4 regions of the Actinacidiphila sp. bgisy167 genome follow, and region 1 is predicted to be linked to each of the others. Evidence: riboswitches for the same ligand, from Rfam matches in the RefSeq annotation. Region 1 holds a riboswitch; each other region holds the start of a gene.

Evidence for each region. Region 1 has a riboswitch for cyclic di-AMP ahead of AC3ET4_RS24660 (M23 family metallopeptidase). Riboswitches for the same ligand answer to the same signal wherever they lie in the genome.
Region 2: it holds a riboswitch for cyclic di-AMP, as region 1 does, so the genes downstream of both, AC3ET4_RS17765 (C40 family peptidase) here and AC3ET4_RS24660 (M23 family metallopeptidase) in region 1, are expected to answer to the same signal.
Region 3: it holds a riboswitch for cyclic di-AMP, as region 1 does, so the genes downstream of both, AC3ET4_RS14295 (transglycosylase family protein) here and AC3ET4_RS24660 (M23 family metallopeptidase) in region 1, are expected to answer to the same signal.
Region 4: it holds a riboswitch for cyclic di-AMP, as region 1 does, so the genes downstream of both, AC3ET4_RS15780 (M23 family metallopeptidase) here and AC3ET4_RS24660 (M23 family metallopeptidase) in region 1, are expected to answer to the same signal.

Annotation. Positions count from the first base shown of each region.
Region 1 covers NZ_JBYIQP010000078.1:24,154-29,320, reverse strand. Annotated here, with positions in the region: gene AC3ET4_RS24670 (M16 family metallopeptidase) at 1-1,215, shown strand, start outside; gene AC3ET4_RS24665 (class I SAM-dependent methyltransferase) at 1,282-2,373, opposite strand; cyclic di-AMP (ydaO/yuaA leader) riboswitch at 2,458-2,613, shown strand; gene AC3ET4_RS24660 (M23 family metallopeptidase) at 2,628-3,377, shown strand; gene AC3ET4_RS24655 (GntR family transcriptional regulator) at 3,594-4,286, shown strand; gene AC3ET4_RS24650 (HPr family phosphocarrier protein) at 4,500-4,781, opposite strand; gene AC3ET4_RS24645 (bifunctional acetate--CoA ligase family protein/GNAT family N-acetyltransferase) at 4,902-5,167, shown strand, end outside.
Region 2 covers NZ_JBYIQP010000043.1:16,713-21,879, reverse strand. Annotated here, with positions in the region: gene pcrA (DNA helicase PcrA) at 143-2,575, opposite strand; cyclic di-AMP (ydaO/yuaA leader) riboswitch at 2,824-2,985, shown strand; gene AC3ET4_RS17765 (C40 family peptidase) at 2,994-4,133, shown strand; gene AC3ET4_RS17760 (hypothetical protein) at 4,162-4,515, opposite strand; gene AC3ET4_RS17755 (C40 family peptidase) at 4,855-5,167, shown strand, end outside.
Region 3 covers NZ_JBYIQP010000029.1:50,776-55,942, forward strand. Annotated here, with positions in the region: gene AC3ET4_RS14285 (putative bifunctional diguanylate cyclase/phosphodiesterase) at 1-315, opposite strand, end outside; gene AC3ET4_RS14290 (SAM-dependent methyltransferase) at 320-1,135, opposite strand; gene AC3ET4_RS14295 (transglycosylase family protein) at 1,361-2,494, opposite strand; cyclic di-AMP (ydaO/yuaA leader) riboswitch at 2,497-2,687, opposite strand; gene AC3ET4_RS14300 (aldo/keto reductase) at 3,322-4,329, shown strand; gene AC3ET4_RS14305 (GNAT family N-acetyltransferase) at 4,393-5,019, opposite strand; gene AC3ET4_RS14310 (peptidylprolyl isomerase) at 5,113-5,167, shown strand, end outside.
Region 4 covers NZ_JBYIQP010000034.1:53,506-58,672, forward strand. Annotated here, with positions in the region: gene AC3ET4_RS15770 (caspase, EACC1-associated type) at 1-849, shown strand, start outside; gene AC3ET4_RS15775 (extracellular solute-binding protein) at 951-2,282, shown strand; cyclic di-AMP (ydaO/yuaA leader) riboswitch at 2,500-2,638, shown strand; gene AC3ET4_RS15780 (M23 family metallopeptidase) at 2,824-3,978, shown strand; gene AC3ET4_RS15785 (hypothetical protein) at 4,195-4,476, opposite strand; gene AC3ET4_RS15790 (DUF6227 family protein) at 4,606-5,167, opposite strand, start outside.

The DNA of each region.
Region 1 (5,167 bases):
GACGCCGAGCCCGAGGGGCTGGACGGCGTCGCCACGATCATGGCGCGGGCGCTGTCCGAGGGCACCGACAAGCACACCGCCGAGGAGTTCGCCGCCGAGTTGGAGCGCTGCGGGGCCACCCTGGACGCCCACGCCGACCACCCGGGCGTCCGGGTCTCTTTGGAGGTGCCCGCCTCCCGCCTCGACAAGGCCCTCGGGCTGCTCGCCGACGCGCTGCGCGCCCCGGCGTTCCCGGACGGCGAGATCGAGCGGCTGGTGCGCAACCGCCTCGACGAGATCCCGCACGAGCTGGCCAACCCCGCGCGGCGCGCCGCCATGGCGCTGTCCAAGGAGCTCTTCCCCGCGGAACTGCGCTGCTCCCGGCCGCGCCAGGGCACCGAGGAGACGGTCGCGCGCATCGACGCGGCCGCCGTCCGCGCCTTCTACGACGCGCACGTCCGGCCGTCCACCTCGACGGCCGTCGTGGTCGGCGACCTCACCGGGATCGATCTGGAGTCGCTGCTGGAGAGCACGCTGGGGGAGTGGAGCGGCAAGCCCGCCGAGCGCCGCCCGCTGCCCGCGATCACCGCGGACGACGCCGCGCGCGTCGTGATCGTCGACCGGCCCGGGTCCGTCCAGACCCAGGTGCTCATCGGCCGCGCCGGGGCGGACCGCCACGACCCGGTGTGGGCCGCCCAGGTGCTCGGCACGTACTGCCTCGGCGGCACGCTGACCTCGCGCCTGGACCGCGTCCTGCGCGAGGAGAAGGGCTACACCTACGGTGTCCGGGCCTTCGGGCAGGTGCTGCTCTCCACGCCGGAAGGCACCGGCGTCTCGCTGCTCGGCATCACCGGGTCCGTGGCGACCGACGTCACCGCGCCCGCGCTGGCCGACACCTGGCAGGTGCTGCGCACCCTGGCGGCGCAGGGCCTGACCGACGAGGAGCGCGACGCCGCCGTGCAGAACCTGGTGGGCGTCGCCCCGCTGCGCTACGAGACCGCCTCGGCGGTGGCCGGCACCTACGCCGACCAGGTCGAGCAGTCCCTGCCGGACGACTTCCAGGCGCGGCTCTACGAGCGCCTGGCCGCCACCGGCACGGTCGAGGCGACGGCCGCGGCCGTCAACGCCTTCCCGCTGGACCGGCTCGTGGTCGTCCTGGTCGGCGACGCCTCCGTCATCGCGGACCCGGTCCGCGAGCTGGGCATCGGCCCGGTCGAGGTCGTCACGGGCAACTGACGGACCTGCCAGCCGCGGCCCCGGGCGCCCTCGCGGCGCCCGGGGCCGCGGCGCGCCCGTACCCGTTCAGCGGGCCAGCCGGGCCGTCGCCACGTTGATGCGCGTGCCGCACGGAACGCGTCCGCCGGCTCCGGTCAGGCCCGCGACCCGGTCCAGGAAAAGGGCGCGCAGCTCCGCGGTCCGCTCCTCGTCCAGCGCCTCCATGTCGTAGAAGACCCCGGTGAGGCTCGACCAGACCTCCTCCGGTGTCCCGTCCATGCCGATGACGACCGTCTCCCAGGACAGTGGCGCGAAACCGAGCGGCGCGAGGAGCCCGTCGAGCCCCTCCCGGGTCCGTGTCCTGCGGTCGCCCAGCCGCGGGATGCGCCGCTCCGGCGCCGCCGCCCAGAACGGCCGAGCCACGTCCAGGAAGAGCTCCACGGCCTCGCCGGGGACGGGCCCGCCGCCGACGGCGACCGCGAAGGTGCCGCCCGGTGCGAGCACCCGCGCCGCCTCGGCAGCCACCTGGTCGGGGTCCGCCATCAGCATCAGGGCCATGTGGCTGACCACGGCGTCGAACGAGGCGTCGGCGAAGGGCAGCTCCTGGGCACGGCCCTGCCGCAGGACGGCGCCGGCCAGCCCGGGCCGACGGCGGGCGAGGGTGAGCTCGCCCTCCGACAGGTCGACGCCGCCGTTTCGGCGCCGCGCCCGGCGAGCAGTTCCAGCAGGGCGCCGTCCGCGCAGCCGAGGTCCAGGACCCGCCGGGCGCCCGCGACGCGCTCGGCCAGCACCTCGTAACCGGTCCGGCCGTCGCGGGTGGGGGCGGCCTCGGTCCCCTTCGACTGCAGGCCGGGCATCCGGTCGTGGAAGGCGCGCAGGAAGTCCTCGGCGGCGCGGGCGGCGTCGGTGACCGCCGCTGGTGTCGTGGTCATCCCGTGACCGTACGCACAAGGCGCCGCCGCCGGGCCCGGACGGCCACGCCGCTCCTGTGGCAGCGGTCACATGACTGCCTCGCGCGGTCGCCGCCGGGCCGGCGCTTCGCGAGAACGCTCCCCGAGGGCGCTGCTGCCTCCCGGGGAGCCGGCCTCCGAGGAGCGTGAGGAGCGGGATGAGGCGGCATTGCGGACGGTTGCGACCGGTTGTGATCGGTTGACGTCCGGTGTGGCATGTCGCACACATCGCCGGATTTTTTTGGAGTCGGGAGCAACGCCCGGATAACGTCCTCGGGTTGCCCGGCGGAAGCAGCCGCCTCCCGCGGCACCGGAGCAACGATCGCCGAGTCCCCGTCGGGCGTGAGCCTGGGGAGCCGGGGACCCACCTGTGTCGTCCCTGGGGTGAATCGGGCGGCCCGCGCCGTCCGTAGGAGACCTTCCTGCTCCGAACCCGTCAGCTAACCCGGTAGGCGAGAAGGAAGGAAAGGATTCCGCCTGCCCATGGCGTCGATCTCCATACGCTCCGCCCTGGCCGGCGCCGCCGCGCTGACCACCGCCACCACCGGTGCGTTCGTCGGGCCCGCCGCGGCCGCCGACGCCGGGACCGAGGGTTCGGCCTTCGCCCGCTGCGCCGCTGTCGCCGGGGACCTCGCCACCCAGCTCGCCGACCAGGCGTCGGCCCAGCACCGGGCCGCCGTGGTCGCGCAGAAGCGCCACGACGCCCAGGTCGTACAGGCCGAGCGGGCCGCTCGCGTGCGGGCTGCCAAGGAGGCCGCGGCCAAGGCGGCACGGGAGCGCGCCGCGCGGCACGCGTCGCGCAGCGCCGCGTCGGGCCGCGGCACCCTTGGCGGCTGGATGCTGCCGGTCGCCGGAGCTATCGGCACCCCCTATCACGCGGCCAGCGGCCTGTGGTCCTCCGGCCACCACACCGGCGTGGACTTCGTGGTCCCCGTCGGCACTCCCGTGCACGCCGCCGGTGCGGGCACCGTCGTCGAGGCCGGCTGGGGCGGCTCGTACGGCAACAACGTCGTCATCCGCCACGCGGACGGCATGTACACCCAGTACGGCCACCTTTCGTCGCTGCGCGTGTCCGTGGGCCAGCGGGTCTTCGCGGGCCAGCAGATCGGCCTGTCGGGCGCCACCGGCAACGTCACCGGGCCGCACCTGCACTTCGAGGCCCGCAGGGCCCCGTCCTACGGTTCCGACGTGGATCCGCTGGCGTATCTGCGCTCCAAGGGCGTCCGCATCTGAGCCATCCCCCTCCCCCCACACGAAGGCCCCGGTTCCCCCGCCGGGGCCTTCGCCATACCGGTTCCGCCGGCCGCCGATGTGTCCAAAAATACGCCATGAATTCAGGGCGGCCATCGGTACCGGCGCCGTTCTGGAATAGAGTCTCGGCAGAAAGGCCGACTCCGCCGTTGCACGGGGATTAAGGGACGTCGGCGCGCACCGAAAGGAACCTGCGATATGGGGTCGGACGTGAACGGGACCGGCGGTGCAAGCCCCCGGATTTCGACCCGGACGGTGTGTACGGCGATCCGTGAGGACATCGTCAGCGGGTTCTTCGCACCGGGGAGCCGGCTGACCGAGGAGCAGTTGGCCAAGCGCTACGGGGTGTCCCGGGTGCCGGTGCGCGAGGCGCTGCGCACCCTGGAGTCCGAGGGCTTCGTGCAGACCCGCCGGCACGCCGGGGCGTCCGTCGCCGAGCCGACCGAGCAGGAGGCCGCCGACCTGCTGGACATCCGGGCCCTGCTGGAGCCGCTGGGCGTCGCGCGAGCGGCGCAGCGGCGTACCGAATCGCATGTGAAGGTGCTGCGCGGACTCGTCCGGCTGGGGCAGGAGCGTGCGCTGCGGCGGCAGTTGTCGGATCTGCCCGCGCTGGACGGCTGGTTCCACGAGACGCTGGCCCAGGCCTCCGGCAGCCCTACCCTGGTGGCGCTGCTGACCCAGCTGCGGCACAAGATCGCCTGGGTGTACGCGGTGGACAACCCAGGGCGCGCCGTGGAGTCGTGGGAGGAGCACGGCGCGCTCGTGGACGCCGTGGCGCGTGGCGACGCCGAGCGGGCCCGGCGGCTGACGGCGGCCCATGTGGAGCGGGCCGCGGCGGAGCACCGGCTGCGGCGTCCGCAGAGCACGGGCCGCGGCGCCGCGGCCCGGTGAGGAATCGGAAACACGCCGTACACACTTCGAGCGGCCGGATTTAACAGAAGTGCCGTATAAGAATCGGAGAATGGCGCCCGAATGCTTTCCTGCGTATGGCGGCGTGCGCTGCGCGGAATGTGAACACCAAGACGGAGAGGCGGCCCGGGGGAAATTCAGTCGAATTTCCCCCGGGCCGCCTCGGGTGCCGTATGCCGTCGCCCGCGCGAGGTGTCAGACGGTCTCGGGAAGCTCGTCCAGCCCTTCGGAGACGAGCTTGGCCAGGCTGTCCAGGGCGGTGTCCGCGCCATCGGCGTCGGAAGCGAGCACGACCTCCTCGCCGCCGGCCACACCCAGGCTCAGTACGGCGAGCATCGAGGCGGCGTTGACGGGGGCGCCGTCCGCCTTCGCGATGGTGACGGGCACGCCCAGGGCGGTGGCCGCGCGGACGAAGATCGAAGCAGGACGTGCGTGCAGGCCCTCGGCCCAGCCGACGGTGACGCGGCGCTCAGCCATGGTGTTGCCCTTCGGATCGTTCCTAGGAGGTCTAGACCAGTCTGCCATGTCTCGGACACCGGTCCGTCCTCTCATCGTCGCACCCGTCCCGCGGCGAACGGGGGCCCGTACGCTGGGGCCATGACGACGCCGTCCGACGCGCAGCGCGACTACCCGGTCCACTGGGAGGCGGACGTGGTCCTGCGCGACGGTGGGGCCGCCCACGTCCGGCCCATCGCGCCGGACGACGCGGAACGGCTGGTGAGCTTCTACGAGAAGGTCTCGGACGAGTCCAAGTACTACCGCTTCTTCGCGCCCTACCCCCGGCTCTCCGACCGGGACGTGCACCGTTTCACCCACCACGACTACCGCGACCGCGTCGGCCTGGCGGCCCTGGTCGGCGGCGA
Region 2 (5,167 bases), on a different contig from region 1:
CGGCACCGCCCCCCCGCACCGGTCCCACCCCGCAGCAGAACCCCGGCCCGCCCGCAGCCCCGTCCCCGCCGTGCCCGGTGTCCGCACCGGCGGCGCGCCGCCACCGGCCGCGCCGGACGCCGACGCGGCCGGAGCGAGCGCGCTAGAGCCTCTCCACCGGCGCGTACCGCAGCAGCAGCACCTTCGGCCGCTCGTCTCCGAAGTCGATGGTGGCCTTGGCCTTCTCCCCGCTGCCGTCGACCGCGACGACCGTGCCGAGCCCGAAGGTGTCGTGCGTGACCCGGTCCCCGACCGCCAGAGAGATGACCGGCCGGTCCTGGGTGCGCCGGGTCGCGAAGCCGGAGGGGCCGCCCTTCGACGGCGAACGCGACAGCATCGAGGCCGCCGCCGACACCGAGGCGGAGGGCGCCGCGGAGGCGCCGGTGCGCTTCCACTCGATGAGCTGCTCGGGGATCTCCTCCAAAAAGCGCGAGGGCGGGTTGTACGAGGGCTGGCCCCAGGCGCTGCGCATGGTGGACCGGGTCACATACAGCCGCTGCCGCGCCCGGGTGATGCCGACGTAGGCGAGCCGCCGCTCCTCCTCCAGCTCCTTGGTCTGGCCGAGCGCGCGCATATGCGGGAAGACCCCGTCCTCCATGCCGGTCAGGAAGACCACGGGGAACTCCAGGCCCTTGGCGGTGTGCAGCGTCATCAGCGTTATGACGCCGCCGCCCTCGTCGTCGTCCGGGATCTGGTCGGAGTCGGCGACCAGCGCGACGCGCTCCAGGAACTCGGCGAGCGTGCCGGGCTCCTCGTCGGTGCGCTCCTGCTCGAACTCCAGGGCCACCGCGGCGAGTTCCTGGAGGTTCTCGATGCGGGTCTCGTCCTGCGGGTCGGTGGATGCCTGCAGCTCCGCCAGATAGCCCGTGCGCTCCAGCACGGCCTCCAGGACGGTGGCGGGGCCGGCGCCGGAGTCCACGACCGTGCGCAGCTCCTCCAGCAGCTCGTTGAACCGCTTGACGGCGTTGACCGAGCGGGCGGCCATGCCGAAGGCCTCGTCGACCCGGCGCAGCGCGGCGGCGAAGGAGATGCGCTCGCGCGCGGCGAGAGCGTCGACCATCGCCTCGGCGCGCTCCCCGATGCCGCGCTTGGGCACGTTCAGGATGCGGCGCAGCGGGACGGTGTCCTCGGGGTTGGCCAGCACGCGCAGGTAGGCCAGGACGTCCCGGACCTCCTTGCGCTCGTAGAAGCGGACCCCGCCGACGACCTTGTAGGGCAGGCCGACGCGGATGAAGACCTCTTCGAAGACACGGGACTGCGCGTTGGTCCGGTAGAAGACGGCGACGTCGCCGGGACGGGCGTCCCCGGCGTCGGTGAGCCGGTCGATCTCGTCGGCGATGAACTGCGCCTCGTCGTGCTCCTGGTCGGCGACATAGCCGGTGATGACCGGGCCCTGCCCGGCTTCGGTCCAGAGGTTCTTCGGCCGGCGGGAGGCGTTGCGCTCGATGACGGCGTTGGCGGCGGTCAGGATGTTCTGGGTGGAGCGGTAGTTCTGCTCCAGCAGGATGGTGCGGGCCTGCGGGTAGTCCTCCTCGAACTGGAGGATGTTGCGGATGGTCGCGCCGCGGAAGGCGTAGATGCTCTGGTCGGCGTCACCGACCACGCACAGCTCGGCGGGCTCCTCGCCCTCGCCCGCGTCCCCGGTGCCGACCAGCTCGCGCACCAGGGTGTACTGGGCGTGGTTGGTGTCCTGGTACTCGTCGACGAGGACGTGCCGGAAGCGGCGCCAGTAGTGCTCGGCCACGTCAGGGAAGGCCTGGAGCAGGTTGACCGTGGTCATGATGATGTCGTCGAAGTCGAGCGCGTTGGCCTCGCGCAGCCGCGACTGGTACATCGCGTAGGCCTCGGCGAGCTTCTTCTCGAAGGCGTTCTCGGCCTGGCCGGCGAAGGTCTCCTCGTCGATGAGCTCGTTCTTGAGGTTGGAGACCTTGGCGCTGAAGGACTTCGGCGGGAACTGCTTGGGGTCCAGGTCCAGGTCGCGGCAGACCAGGGCCATCAGGCGCTTGGAGTCGGCCGCGTCGTAGATCGAGAAGCTGGAGGTGAAGCCGAGCCGCTTGGACTCCCGGCGCAGGATGCGGACGCACGCGCTGTGGAAGGTGGAGACCCACATCACATTGGCGCGCGGGCCGACCAGTTGCCCGACGCGCTCCTTCATCTCCCCGGCCGCCTTGTTGGTGAAGGTGATCGCCAGGATCTGGCCGGGGTGCACCTTGCGGGCGCCCAGCAGGTACGCGATGCGGTGGGTGAGCACCCGGGTCTTGCCGGAGCCCGCGCCGGCGACGATGAGCAGCGGGGAACCGGTGTGCTCGACGGCGGCGCGCTGCTGCTCGTTGAGCCCCTCGAGCAGCGCGGCCGGATCGAGGGCCGGGCGCGGGGCCCCGTCCCGGTAGTACGCGTCCCGGTCGACGGGCGCGTCGAAGCGCCCCTCGAAGAGGTCGTCGGGGACCGTGTCCGGCTCTTCCTCGGGAGGCGGCGGGGGCTCCCCCTCCCTCGGTTCGAGGCCGGCCAGGAAGCTGTCGTCAAAGAGGCTGCTCATCGCCTCCCGAGTCTAGGCCGTGCGGCGGACAGCGTTGCCCGCCTTGCCCGAGCCCGGCCCCCTTGGGCGCGTTGACCGCCGGACACGGCCCCGCGGGCCCGGTCCGCAGCCTCCGGGAACCGTCCGGGGAAGGTGAAGGTCACGAAATGATTGCGGACAATTCGAACACCAGGGTTCCCAGGGGCCCCCGCAGTGACTACCGTGCCGGATCAGGCGGTCCGCTCCAGCGGCGGCGACCGTGCCGTCACGGGCCGCCTCCGCTGAGTCCGGCGACCGCCGGAGCCGGGGACCCGAACGACCTTGGGGTGAATCGGTCCGTACGAGCGCAGTGTGCGCCCGTACGCACCGTAGGGCGGCCTTCCGAAGCCCGAACCCGACAGCTAACCCGGTAGGCGGTCCACGGAAGGAGCCGCCAGACTTGGCGACGCACCGCAAGCCGCGCCCGCATCCGCTGACCGTCCCCGGCCCCCGGGCCGCGGTGGGACTCACGACCGCCGCACTGGCGACCGTCACCCTCTTCGGCGAAAGCGCGAGCGCGGCCCCCGCCTCACCGGACAAGCCCTCGATCACCGAGGTCAAGGCCCAGGTCGACACGCTCCGCCACCAGGCTGAGGCCGCCACCGAGCGCTACAACGGCGCCAAGGAGCAGACACAGCGGCAGCGCGCACGCGCCGACGCGCTGCTGGACCAGGTGGCCCGCAAGACCGAGACGCTGAACGCCGCCCGCCGCACCATCGGCGAGTACGCCGCGGCGCAGTACCGCAGCGGCGGTCTGGACGGCACGGCGACGTTCCTGCTCACTTCCGACCCCCAGGGGTTCCTGGAGCAGGCGCACCTGATGGACCGCCTGTCCGAACAGCAGGAGCACGCGCTGGAGACCTTCCGCTCCGAACAGGCCGAGACGACGGCCAGGCGCGCCGAGGCCGTCGAGAGTTTGCACGAGCTCACCGAGGCGCAGCAGCGGCTGAACGCGGAGAAGACCGCGGTCAAACAGAAGCTCGCCGCGGCGCAGAAGCTGCTGAACAGCCTCACCGCCCAGGAGAAGGCACGGCTGGCGGCGCTGGAGAAGAAGCGCCAGGAGGAGGCGGCCGCGAAGGCCGCGGAGATCGCCGCCAGGGAGAAGGCCGCCAAGGAGGCCGGCTCCTCCACCGGATCCACCGGATCCACCGGATCCACGGGCTCGACGCCACCGGCGTCCGGCAGCTACGCCGCCAAGGCGGCCACGGCGATCGCGTTCGCGCGCGCGCAGCTGGGCAAGCCCTATGTGTACGGGGCCACCGGCCCCAACTCCTACGACTGCTCGGGCCTGACCCAGGCCGCCTGGGGCGCCGCGGGCGTCAAGATCCCCCGTACCACCTACGACCAGGTCGACTTCGGCAGCCGCGTGAGCGCGAGCCAGCTGCAACCCGGTGACCTGGTCTTCTTCTACTCCGACATCACCCATGTCGGCCTCTACATCGGCGGCGGCCAGATGATCCACGCCCCCCACACCGGGAGCGTGGTGAAGATCGCCCCGATCACGGAGATGCCGATCTACGGTTACGCCCGGATGGCCTGAGCCCCCGCCCGGCCGGCCGCGGCCGGGCTCAGGTCCACAGCACCGCGATGAAGATGTTGGCGGTGGTCAGCGCGCCCACGGTGCCGAAGGCCGCCGCCGGCACCTTCTCCTCGTCCCGCTTGACGTAGACCAGGCCGAGGACGACCACCAGGATCGCGAGCTTCACACCGATCTTGATGTTGTTCACCGGCTGGTCGTCGGCCTGGTTGAGGCCGACCAGCAGCGCGCCCGTGACCAGCATGGTCAGCGCGCCGTGCAGCATGCCCGGCACGAAACGGGCCTCGCCGCGGCCCATGGCCTTCATCTGGGTGAGGAAGCCGCCGAGAAGGGCGGCGATGCCGACGATGTGCAGGCCGACGATCAGGTTGATGAGTACGTCCATGGCTCAGGACCCTAGCCAGCCCGTAGCAGCGCCCCGCACCGAGGTCGGACTCTTCCGCGGCATCGATCACGGCCGGACCGCAAGTGACCAGGTCACCCGTCGAACAGCGGTCATCCACGGGCAGTCCGCGGCCGAATCGGACCAGTCCCGCACACTCCCCGGCTCCCCCGCGGCGTCCCGGTTTAGCGTCCTGCCCCAGGTGGCCGATCCCCACTGCCGTGAGGACCCCGTCCTCGGCACGGCCGCCCCCGCCGAAGGTCCGGCGGCGGACGGCGCCCCGTCCGCCCGCCGCCGGACCGCCGGGGGGTGTACGGAACAGCCCGGAAGGAGTCACGGCGCGTGGCGTCGCACAGAAGGCCCAAGGAACGCGGACCCGCAGGCACGACCCTGCGCACCGCCGTCGGTCTCGCCCTGGCGGGCGCGGCAACGGTGACGGTGTTCGGGGAGGCCGGGCACGCGGAGCCCCGGCTGACCACGGACGAGGCCAGGGCCGAGGTGGACCGGCTCTACGAGGAGGCCGAGCAGGCCACCGAGCGGTACAACGGCGCGAAGGAGAAGGCGGACACGGCCACCGAGCGGATCGAGCGGCTCCAGGACGAACTCGCCCGCAGGACCGAACGCCTAGGCGACGCCCGCGACGGCCTCGGCTCCC
Region 3 (5,167 bases), on a different contig from region 1:
GGGGCCGGGCGGGCAGTACAGCAGCAGATAGGCGTCGACGACATCGAGGATGCGGGGCAGCGCCTCGGGATCGGTGCAGTGCGCGGCCACGAGCGCGGCACCGACCTCCGCGGCGGGGCGCGGGTCGAAGGGCTGCGCGCGCAGCGTGGTGTTGAGACGGGCGGCGAGCGGCATCAGATACTCCGCGAACTCGCCACGCGTCATGGAGGTGGTGGTGACCGGGTAGATCGCCCGGCTCCAGATGATCGCGAAGCGCCGCAGGCTGTCCGCGGGCTGCGGCTCCGGGCCGGGTTCTCCGGTCACGGTGAGGGCCACGTGGTCACGCCTTGCGGCCGACGCCCGCGTACCCGCTGAAGACGACCGGATCGGGCTCGTCGTCGTCCGTTCCGTCGGGGCGCCACAGCGGCGGCGAGACGAGGCCTGGCTCGACGAGGCCGAAGCCGTCGAAGAAGCGCTCGACCTCGGCCCCCGACCGCATGATCAGCGGCGAGCTCGCGCTGCGGTAGACGTCCTCGACCTGCTCCCCCTCCTCCGGTCTGCGCGGACCGCCCTCGACCGAGGCGTGGCTGACGACCAGCAGGCTGCCGGGGGCGAGGGCGTCGCGGAGTCCGGCCACGGCCTTGGCCGGTTCGTCGGCGTCCTCGAGGAAGTGCAGGACCGCGACGAGCAGCAGGGCGACCGGCCGGTCGAGGTCGATGAGCCCGCGCACTTCCGCGCTGTCCAGGATGTCGTGAGGGGAGCGCAGGTCGGCGGCGACGACGGCGGTGTTCTCGCTGCGCTCCAGCACGGCGCGGCTGTGGGCGACGGCGACCGGGTCGTGGTCGACGTAGACGACATGAGCGCCGGGACTCGCGGCCTGGGCGACCTCGTGGACGTTGCCGAAGGTGGGGATGCCGGAGCCGATGTCGAGGAACTGGGTGATGCCCTCGTCGACGGCGAAGCGCACGGCCCTGCGCATGAACGCCCGGTTGGCCTGCATGATCTTCGGCAGCCCCGGGAAGGCCGCGATGGCTCGCCGCCCGGCCTCCCGGTCGACCTCGAAGTTGTGGGAGCCGCCCAGATAGTAGTCGTAGATGCGGGACACGCTGGGCACGGAAAGATCGATGCCCTGGGGGGCCCAGGCGGGACGCTCCATCACTGTTCCAGCTCCTCGGCGACTCGGGGAGCCCGGCCGTATCCACGGCCAGGTGCGACAGAGGCTACTGATCAGCCGTTCAAGAGGAAACAAGAGGTGAAAATATTCGGTCCATTTTCGGTCACAGACCAAAGGCATGTGCCCTGCTCCCCAGGAGACGGGGAACAGGGCACGGATACCGCCGGATGACGACCGGTCAGTCGACCGTTTCGGTCGGTGGACCGGTCAGATCGTGACGCCGTGGGCGCGCAGGTACGCCACCGGGTCGATGTCGGAGCCGAAGTCGGGCGTGGTGCGGATCTCGAAGTGCAGGTGCGGACCGGTCACGTTGCCGGTGGCGCCCGACAGGCCCAGCTGCTGACCGGCGTAGACCCGCTGGCCGGCCGAGACCGACAGCGCGGACAGGTGGGCGTACTGCGAGTACCGGCCGTCGGCGTGCCTGACGACGACCTGGTTGCCGTACGAACCGCCCCAGCCCGCGGAGACCACGGTGCCGGCGGCGATCGACTTCACCTTGGTGCCGGTCGAGGCGATGAAGTCGACGCCGGTGTGGTAGCCCTTGGACCACATGGCGCCGGCCCGGTGGTAAGGGGTGCCCAGGGTGACACGGTCGAGGGGGGCGGTGTAGCCGGAGGCGCTGGCGGCAGGGGCCGCGGCCGGGGCGGCCTTCGCGGCCTTGGCGGTCGCCGCCGCGGTCTTGGCGGTGGCCTTCTCCCCCAGGGACAGGACCTGGCCCGGGTAGATCAGGTTCGGGTTGCCGCCGATGACCGGCTTGTTGTCCGCGTACAGCTCCTGCCAGCCGCCCTCGACCGACTGGGACTTCGCGATCTTGGAGAGGGTGTCACCGCCGACGACGCGGTAGGAGCCGCCGGCGCTCTTGGGCGCCTCGGCCCTCTTCGCGGGGGCGGACTTGACGGCCTTGACGACCGGCTTGGCGGCGGCTCCCGCGACGCTCTGCGGGGTGGCCGACGGGTTGGCCATCGCCTTGGTCAGACCGGCCTTGGGGCCGCACACGGGCCAGGCCTGCGGGCCCTGGGTCGCGAGAACCTTCTCGGCGACGGCGATCTGCTGCGCCTTGGTCGCGAGGTCGGCGCGCGGGGCGTACTTCGTGCCGCCGAAGCCGGCCCAGGTGCTCTGGGTGAACTGCAGGCCGCCGTAGAAGCCGTTGCCGGTGTTGATGGACCAGTTGTTGGTGCTCTCGCAGGCCGCGACCTTGTCCCAGACGCCGACAGGAGCGGCGTGGGCGCCGGTGGCCCCGACGATGGGGAGCGCCACGGCCGCTCCGGTGGTGCCGGCCAGTGCGCTGATTCGGGTGATGCGGGTGTTCCGCGGGCGACGGTGCTTTCCCTTACCGGGCATGCCGAATTCCTCTCCGACGCCTGCGAGGTAAGCTGTCGGGTTCGGACTGGAGATGCCCGGCCGCATATGGGCACGCCAAATAAAGGCATGTCGCTGCGACTTCACCCCTAGCCGTCCCGAGACCAACGGGAACGGCAACTACCTGGGTCCCCCGCTCCTGCCGTGCGGTCTTGTCATCCGGCGTCCGGGCAGCGGCAGGACTAGGCGTTCCACCCGGAAGAATCTCGCAGGCATTTGTCCTGCGAGGTCTGGAAGCTAAACGACGGAATAGTTCCGGAGCAAGGAGCTGAATCACGCCTCACGGCACACCGCAAGTCGATCAATTGCTTCTGTGACGTTACGTGATAAGCGTCCGCTCTCCGTAGGTGACGGACTGGCCCACAGTAATCGGCTGATATCGCGGGGTGAAAACGATCGACCACCCGGGACGGCCCGTCGCCTGCCGCCTGCGCAGCGTGTCCGGCGCGTGACACCCATCACGCCGCGGCACTCCCCGGGCGCCCCGTAGGCGCATATGTCCAATTAAGGGCATCAATGCCCGATAAGGAGGATGCGTCGCGGCCCAACCCGCCCCCGAGCGCCCGCGCCTGAGGGCTCGCCCGGAGCAACGCCCCTCGGGGGCCAACCGTCGAGGACGCCCGGCGATTCCCGCCGCGCTCGCCGCCGGAACGGTGCACGATGTGGCCTGCGCCACAACCACCCCCGCAGGGAGGCGAGAAGGGCGGGCCGGCAGCGCTCGAAGCCCCGAAACCGGACGTGACAGCACCGATTGAGCGGCGTAGCCTCCCAATCCCGCACAATTTCTCACATCGCCTGGGAGCCCTCGCGTGCCCTACCTCGCCGCTGACGACCGCTACGCCTCGATGGAATACCGCAGGACCGGGCGCAGCGGGGTCCTGCTGCCCGTCGTGTCCCTGGGTCTGTGGCACAACTTCGGCGACACGTCTCCGCTGGAGAACCAGCGCGCCGTGCTGCGCCGCGCCATCGACCGCGGGGTCGTCCACATCGACCTGGCCAACAACTACGGCCCGCCCGCCGGCTCGGCCGAGGCGAACTTCGGCACGCTCTTCGCCCAGGACTTCCGCCCGTACCGCGACGAGCTCTTCATCGCCACCAAGGCGGGTTACGACATGTGGCCCGGTCCGTACGGCGAATGGGGCAGCCGCAAGTACCTTCTGTCGTCGCTCGACCAGTCCCTGGGCCGCATGGGTCTGGACTACGTGGACGTCTTCTACTCGCACCGCTTCGACCCGGACACGCCCCTGGAGGAGACCATGGGCGCCCTGGACTCCGCGGTACGGCAGGGCAAGGCCCTCTACGCCGGCATCTCCAACTACCCGGCCGAGGCACACCGCCGCGCGACGGAGATCCTGCGCGAGCTGGGCACACCGCTGCTGATCCACCAGGCCGCCTACAGCATCCTCCAGCGCGACCCGGAGGACGGCGTCCTGGACGCCGTCGGCGACACCGGCACCGCCCTCATCGCCTACTCGCCGCTCGCCCAGGGCCAGCTCACCGACCGCTACCTCGACGGCGTCCCCGCCGACTCCCGGATGGCGCTCGGACACTTCCTCAAGCGCGACACCCTGACCGAACGCAAGCTCGCCTTCCTGCACGCGCTCAACAAGCTCGCCGGGGAGCGCGGCCAGACCCTGGCGCAGATGGCCCTGACCTGGGTGCTGCGCGACCCCCGGGTCGTCTCCGTGCTCATCGGCGCGAGCAGCGTCACCCAGCTCGACCAGAACCTCGCCGCCCTCGAAGCGGGCCCGCTCACCGCGGACGAGCTGGCCGAGGTCGACCGCCTCTCGGCGGAGGCCGGTGTGCGCATCCCGTAGTCGGCCTCTCCGCGAGCACGGGCCGGTCCCCGCTGGGGCCGGCCCGTACGCGTCGGTGCGTGTTCAGCGAAGGCGGGCCTTGAGCGCGGCGCGGACGCCGGGCCACTCCTCGGCGAGGACCGAGTAGTACGCGCTGTCGCGGACGGTCCCGTCGACTGCGCGGGTATGGGCGCGGCGGATTCCCTCGAAGCGGGCGCCGATCCGCTCGATCGCGGTGCGGGAGCGCGTGTTGCGCGCGTCGGTCTTCAAGGTGACGCGGAGCACACCCCAGACGTCGAAGGCGTGGGAGAGCAGCAGCTTCGCCTCGGTGTTGCAGGGGGTGCGCTGGACGGAGGCGGCGAGCCACGTGCTGCCGATCTCGGCGACGGTCGGCGCCGCGCCGCCGCAGGGCGCGGAGCGGCCCGCGGAGGCGGAGTCGGACGTCCAGTAGCCGAGGTCGAGGAAGCGGGTGGAGCCGACCAGCATGTCGCGCCGTACATCCCGCACGGCGAAGGGAAGCGCGGTTCCGGACGCCTGCTCCTGGAGAGCCTGCTCCACATAGCGCGCCATCGCCTCGTGATCGTCCGGCACCTGGGTGTAGGCGTAGGTGTCGCGGGACTCGGTGGCGGCGCGCAGCAGGCCGTCCGTATGGGAGGCGCGCAGCGGCTCCAGGCGGACGTGCCTGCCGTCCAGGATCACGGGTTCGGGCATGCACCGGATGCTGCTGTGCCGTCCGGGCCCCGGTCAAACCCGTTTCCGCGGGCCGCGTCGGGACTCCGGGGCGCCGGATGCGAAAATGGGGGCATGAACAGCAACGACGTGTTCTTCGACATCACGATCGACGGCGAACCCGCCGGGC
Region 4 (5,167 bases), on a different contig from region 1:
ACCCCAACCCTGGAATCCCGTCCCCCCTGCCTGGGGAACCAGTCCGACCCCTACACCGCCTACTACCCCTCCGACGTGCCGCCCCTGCGCCTCACCTTCGTACCGGTGACGTGGGAGACCGGCCGGGCCGACCGCGCCGACCGCGCCGAGGCGGTGCGCCGGCTCGGCGCGTGGCTCGGCTCCCGCCCGGGGCAGCGGGCGCTCGCGGCACAGGGCTTCCGTACCGACGTCAGCGGGACGGAAGAGGCCGACGACACCCCGCTGGACAGCGCCGTCTTCGTCGCGGACCCCCGGGCGGGCGGCCGGCCGCCGACCCGCGAGGACATCGAGGACGCGCTGCGTGCCGGCGGGGAGGCCGCCGGCACCCGGCGTGACGTCCTCTTCGCCGTCGACGTCTCCAGCTCCTCCCACTCCCGCGCCAACATCCCGCTCGTGCGCTCCGTGCTGGCCCGTGCCTCCGGTTACCGCTACGGCATCGCCGCGGTGCCCGGCCGCACCCTCCTGGACATCGGGGCGCACGACGCGGCCGCGCGGGACGCCGCGATCCGCGAACTGGCCTCCGTCGAGCGCGACGCCCCCGTGGCCGCCGCCCTGCGCCAATGGTCCCGGGCCCTGGCCGATTCCCCCGGCGCCCTGATCGTCCTGATCACCGACGACGAGGACAGCGCCGGCGAGGAGCCGCCGGACACGGACGTCCCCGTCCTGGTGGTCTCCCTGGAGGCCTACGGCTGCTCGCTGCACTTCAACAAGGCGGTGACGGAGAACGGCGGCGCGTGCCTCGCGATCACGCGGGATCTGCCGAACCGGGTCGCGGAGACCATAGACCGCCTCACCACGGGAGGGTCATGACAGCCCCGGCCCCCCGCGGTGCGAGCGGCGCCCGTCCGCACCCGCACGCCACGGCGCTGCCGCGTCCCGCCGTGCCTTCGCGGAGCCGGCGGCGGAGCGTCATGGGCTTCCTGCTCATGCTGGCGGCAGGGGCGTGCATCGGCCCCACCGCGGCCCCGGCCCCGCCGCCGCGCCCCGACCCCTCCCGGCCGCTCGTCGTCGCCAGCGACGCCGACCTCACCGCCGGCGGGCGAGCCGGCGTCCGCCGCGGCCTGATCGACGAGTGGAACCGCCGCAACCCGGACCGGCCCGCCCGGCTCGTCGAGCTGCCCTCCGCCTCCGACGAGCAGCGCAGCGAGCTGATCGGCGCCTTCCAGTCCGGCAGCGCCAGCTACGACGTCGTCAATCTCGACATCAGCTGGATCCCCGAGTTCGCCGACAGCGGGCTGCTGCGTCCGCTCGACCCCGCCCTCGTCGACGGGGACTTCCTGCGCCAGGCCGCCGACGCCGGCCGCTGGAAGGGCCGCACGTACGCGGTGCCCTTCAACACCGACGTCGGCCTGCTCTACTACCGCACCGACGACCTCGCCAAGGCCGGCCGCCGCCCCGCGGACCTGTCCGGCTACGCCACGATCGGCGACCTGCTCGCCGACGTCCGCCCGCTCGGCCACGCCGCCTACACCACCCAGCTGCGCGCGTACGAGGGCCTGACCGTCAACACCCTTGAAGCCCTGTGGACCGCGGGCGTCGAACTCGTCGACGGCGACGGACGCTACACGGGCACCGAGGACGCGCTGCGCGAGGGCCTGGACGAGCTCAACCGGCTGGCCGCCGCCAACAACCTCAACCCGCAGTCCCTCGAGGCCGACGAGTCGGTCACCCTCGCCCAGTTCGCCGAGGGGCGCAGTGTGCTGATGCGCAACTGGCCCTACGCCTACAACCGGCTCGACGCCGCCCTCGCCCCCGGTGTGCGCTTCGGCGTGGCCCGGCTCCCGGGCGTCGCGGCCCTCGGCGGGCAGAGCCTGGGTGTCGCGGCGACCAGCGACCGCCCCGGCGACGCCTCGGACCTGATCCGTTTCCTGACCGGACGCAGCGCCCAAGAGGCACTGCTGCAAGCCGGCTTCGCTCCCGCACGGCGATCCGCGTACGGAGCCGGGGACGTCGACTGTGACGATCCTCACGACCCGCGCGCCTGGTTCTACGACCGCCCCACGCGCCGCGGCTCGGAGTCCTCGCCCCGGCCGACCGCCGCGACCCCCGGTTACACGACCCTGCTGTGGTGCGCGCTGCAGGCCGCCAGGGCCCGTCCGGCGACCGCGCACTACGTCACGTTCACCCGGGTCCTGCAGCGTGAAGTGCACGGAATGCTCGCCGCGCACAGCTCCGCCGACGCCTCGGCGGAGCGCCTCCACAGCCGTCTGGGGCGCGCCCTCGGCGGCCGGGGCCCGGGGTGAGCATCACTCCTCGTAAGCGCGGCACTCTCTTGCGCATAACGACTGACGTACGCTCACATTTCCCGTTGGTCACGGCGGTCGCAGCCCGATGTCCTGTTATGTCGCGTCTATCCCCATAGATTCCCGTCAGGAAGTCGCAAGAGTGGCTTGGAATTGGCGGGCGCCTCTATTAACGTTCGATAACGCAGCGCGGTCGTCCCGCCGCCGACAGGGCGGCGCCGCGCGCTTGCCGAATCCCGTCCGCGGGAACCGGGGAACCACTTCCTGGGGTGAATCGGGGGCCTTCGCGGCCCTCGTAGGAGACCTTCCTGCTCCGAACCCGTCAGCTAACCCGGTAGGCGAGAAGGAAGGAAAGGAGTGCGCCCGCGTGGCGTCGAACGAGCCTGCCCTCATACCCGGACAGCAGCAGGGTTCCGTCTCCGCGTACCCCGAGTGGGACACCGCCGAGTGGAACATCGCCGCCGGCTGGAACCCTCCGGCTGCCGAGCAGGCGCCGCCGACGAAGAACGCGATCGACGGCTGGGACACCGGCGAGTGGAACATGGCCGCCGGCTGGCTCGCCACGGCGCCCACCGAGACGACGACCCCTCAGGACACCGTCCCCGCACAGCACGACGGAGCCGGGCACGGGGCGTACGAGACATACGCCGCGACCGCCGCCGCGACCCCGGCCGCCGCCGGACCGCGGCCAGAGGACATCGAGGCCTTCGGCACCGTCCAGGCGGCCGACGTCCCCCGGAGCACCGAGGGCGCGCTCGACGAGGGCGCGCTCCACGAGGACGCGCCCGACGAGGGCCCGCAGGCCGAGCCCTGGAACCCCACGGAGGAGTCCGCCGGCCCCGTGCGCGGCCGGCACCGCGTCGCCAAGCAGCGCTCCCTGGGCCGCGGTTCCGCTGTCTTCGGGGTCGCGGCCGTGGCCGTACTGGGCGTCGGAGGGGCCGCCACCGCGGAGGGCAAGAACCCGCTCGCCGTCTCCCTGCCCCACCTGCCCGACGCGTCCCGACTGCCCGGCGTGGGCGCGCTCGTCGGCGACGACAGCGCCGCCGAAGCCGAGCCCGTCGTCGCCGAGGCCCTGACCCCGGACGCGGGCGAGGTGCTGCGCAGCCGCATCCTCGACCAGGCCCAGCAGCAGCGGCAGGCCGCCGATCGGGCCGCCAGGACCGCCGCGCTGCAGGAGGCCACGGCGAAGGCCGCCAAGTCCGCCGCGGAGGAGCGGGTCCGCGCCGAAGCGGCCGCCAAGAAGAAGGCCGCGGCGGAGGCGGCGAAGAAGCTGGAGGCCCAGCGCCTCGCCGAGCTCGCCAGGAGCTTCGTGCTCCCGGTCGCCTCGTACTCGCTGACCGCCGGCTTCGGCGAGTCCAGCTCGCTGTGGGCCCACACCCACACAGGCCAGGACTTCGCCGCCCCCACCGGCACCCCCGTCAAGGCCGTGCACGGCGGCACCATCACCGCGGCCGGCTGGGCCGGCTCGTACGGCTACCGCATCATCCTGACCCTCGACGACGGCACCGAGCTCTGGTACTGCCACCTCTCCTCGATGATCGTCACCTCCGGCAAGGTCAACACCGGTGACACCATCGGCCGCGTCGGCGCCACGGGCAATGTCACCGGCCCCCACCTGCACTTCGAGGTGCGCCCCGGCGGCGGCGAACCGATCGGCCCGATGGGCTGGCTGCGCGGCAAGGGCCTCACGGTCTGAGGCGAGCGGCCGGTACGGGACGACGCGCGAGCAACGCCCACCGGACCCACCCCAGTACCGACCGCGCTGCGGACGGCGTTCACCGGCCGTCGACCGTGAACGACCGCACGAACTCCGGCGGCCCTGGCGACACCCCCCGCCACCCAGGGCCGCCGGTCCGCATCCGCCTCCCGACTCCCGCGAGCGCCGGGCGTCAGCGCCAGGCGCTGCGGGACGCTAGGGCACGACGAAGTTGTAGAGCTCCGAGATCCTCGGCGGCCCGCTCGGCTCCGGGAAGCCCGACTCCTTGGCGGCCGGCAGCATGATCTCCATGAAGGACTCGAGCGCCTGAGTGGACTGCCAGACGTTCACCAGCCGCAGGCCCTCGTTGGTGACCACGGCGGCGTGGGCGAGCAGACCCGAGGGCGGATGCTCGGGCCCGAACCCCGCGCGGTGGTTCGCTTCCTCGTACTGCAGGGCCGTCACACCGGGAAACTCGACCTCCGTCAGGACCGGCATGGGAACCTCCCGCCTCCCGCCGACACGCCTACCGCCCAATCTCCTCTCGACGCACCCCGCCCGCAATCCGGAACGCGGCCGGGGACCGGCGGGAACGAGGCCGGCGACGGGGCCGGAGCGGTAACGCGGTCAGAGCGCCTCCAGCCGTAGGTCCGCGGAGTCGCAGGCCGCCGTCTCGTCGGCGTACACCTCGCACATCGGCCGCCCGTCGGGTGTCATCGTGTGCTCGACCTCCCACAGGCTGATCTCCTCCCCGGTCGCCAGCAGGAAGGCGTGCTCGTACAGCGTCCAGCCGGCGACCCGGCCGGTGCCGATCCTGGTGTGCCGACCGGTGATGTACGCGATGTCGTGGCCCACCGCGGAGCCCAGCCGGCTGCGCAGTTCCTCGCCGGGCGCGTCCGGGTTCTCGGCCCGCCGCAGAACCCGCCACGCGTGCTCGGCCGAGTGGTTCTCCGTGTACTGCCGGTGCCCGGGCGCCAGGTCCATCGCCTGCTGAGGCGGCCGCGCCGGCCAGCCCTCCGTCTCCGCCCCCATCTCCCGCGGGGCGGGCTCACCGAAGCGCGCGTCGATCATGTGCTGGGCGACGGCCAGAGCGTCCGGGTCCGAGTACACCTCGTACACCGGTTCGTCGCCGCCGGGGCCGGTGTTGTGCTCGATCTCCCACAGCAGCTGCGTGCTGCCGTCGGCCAGC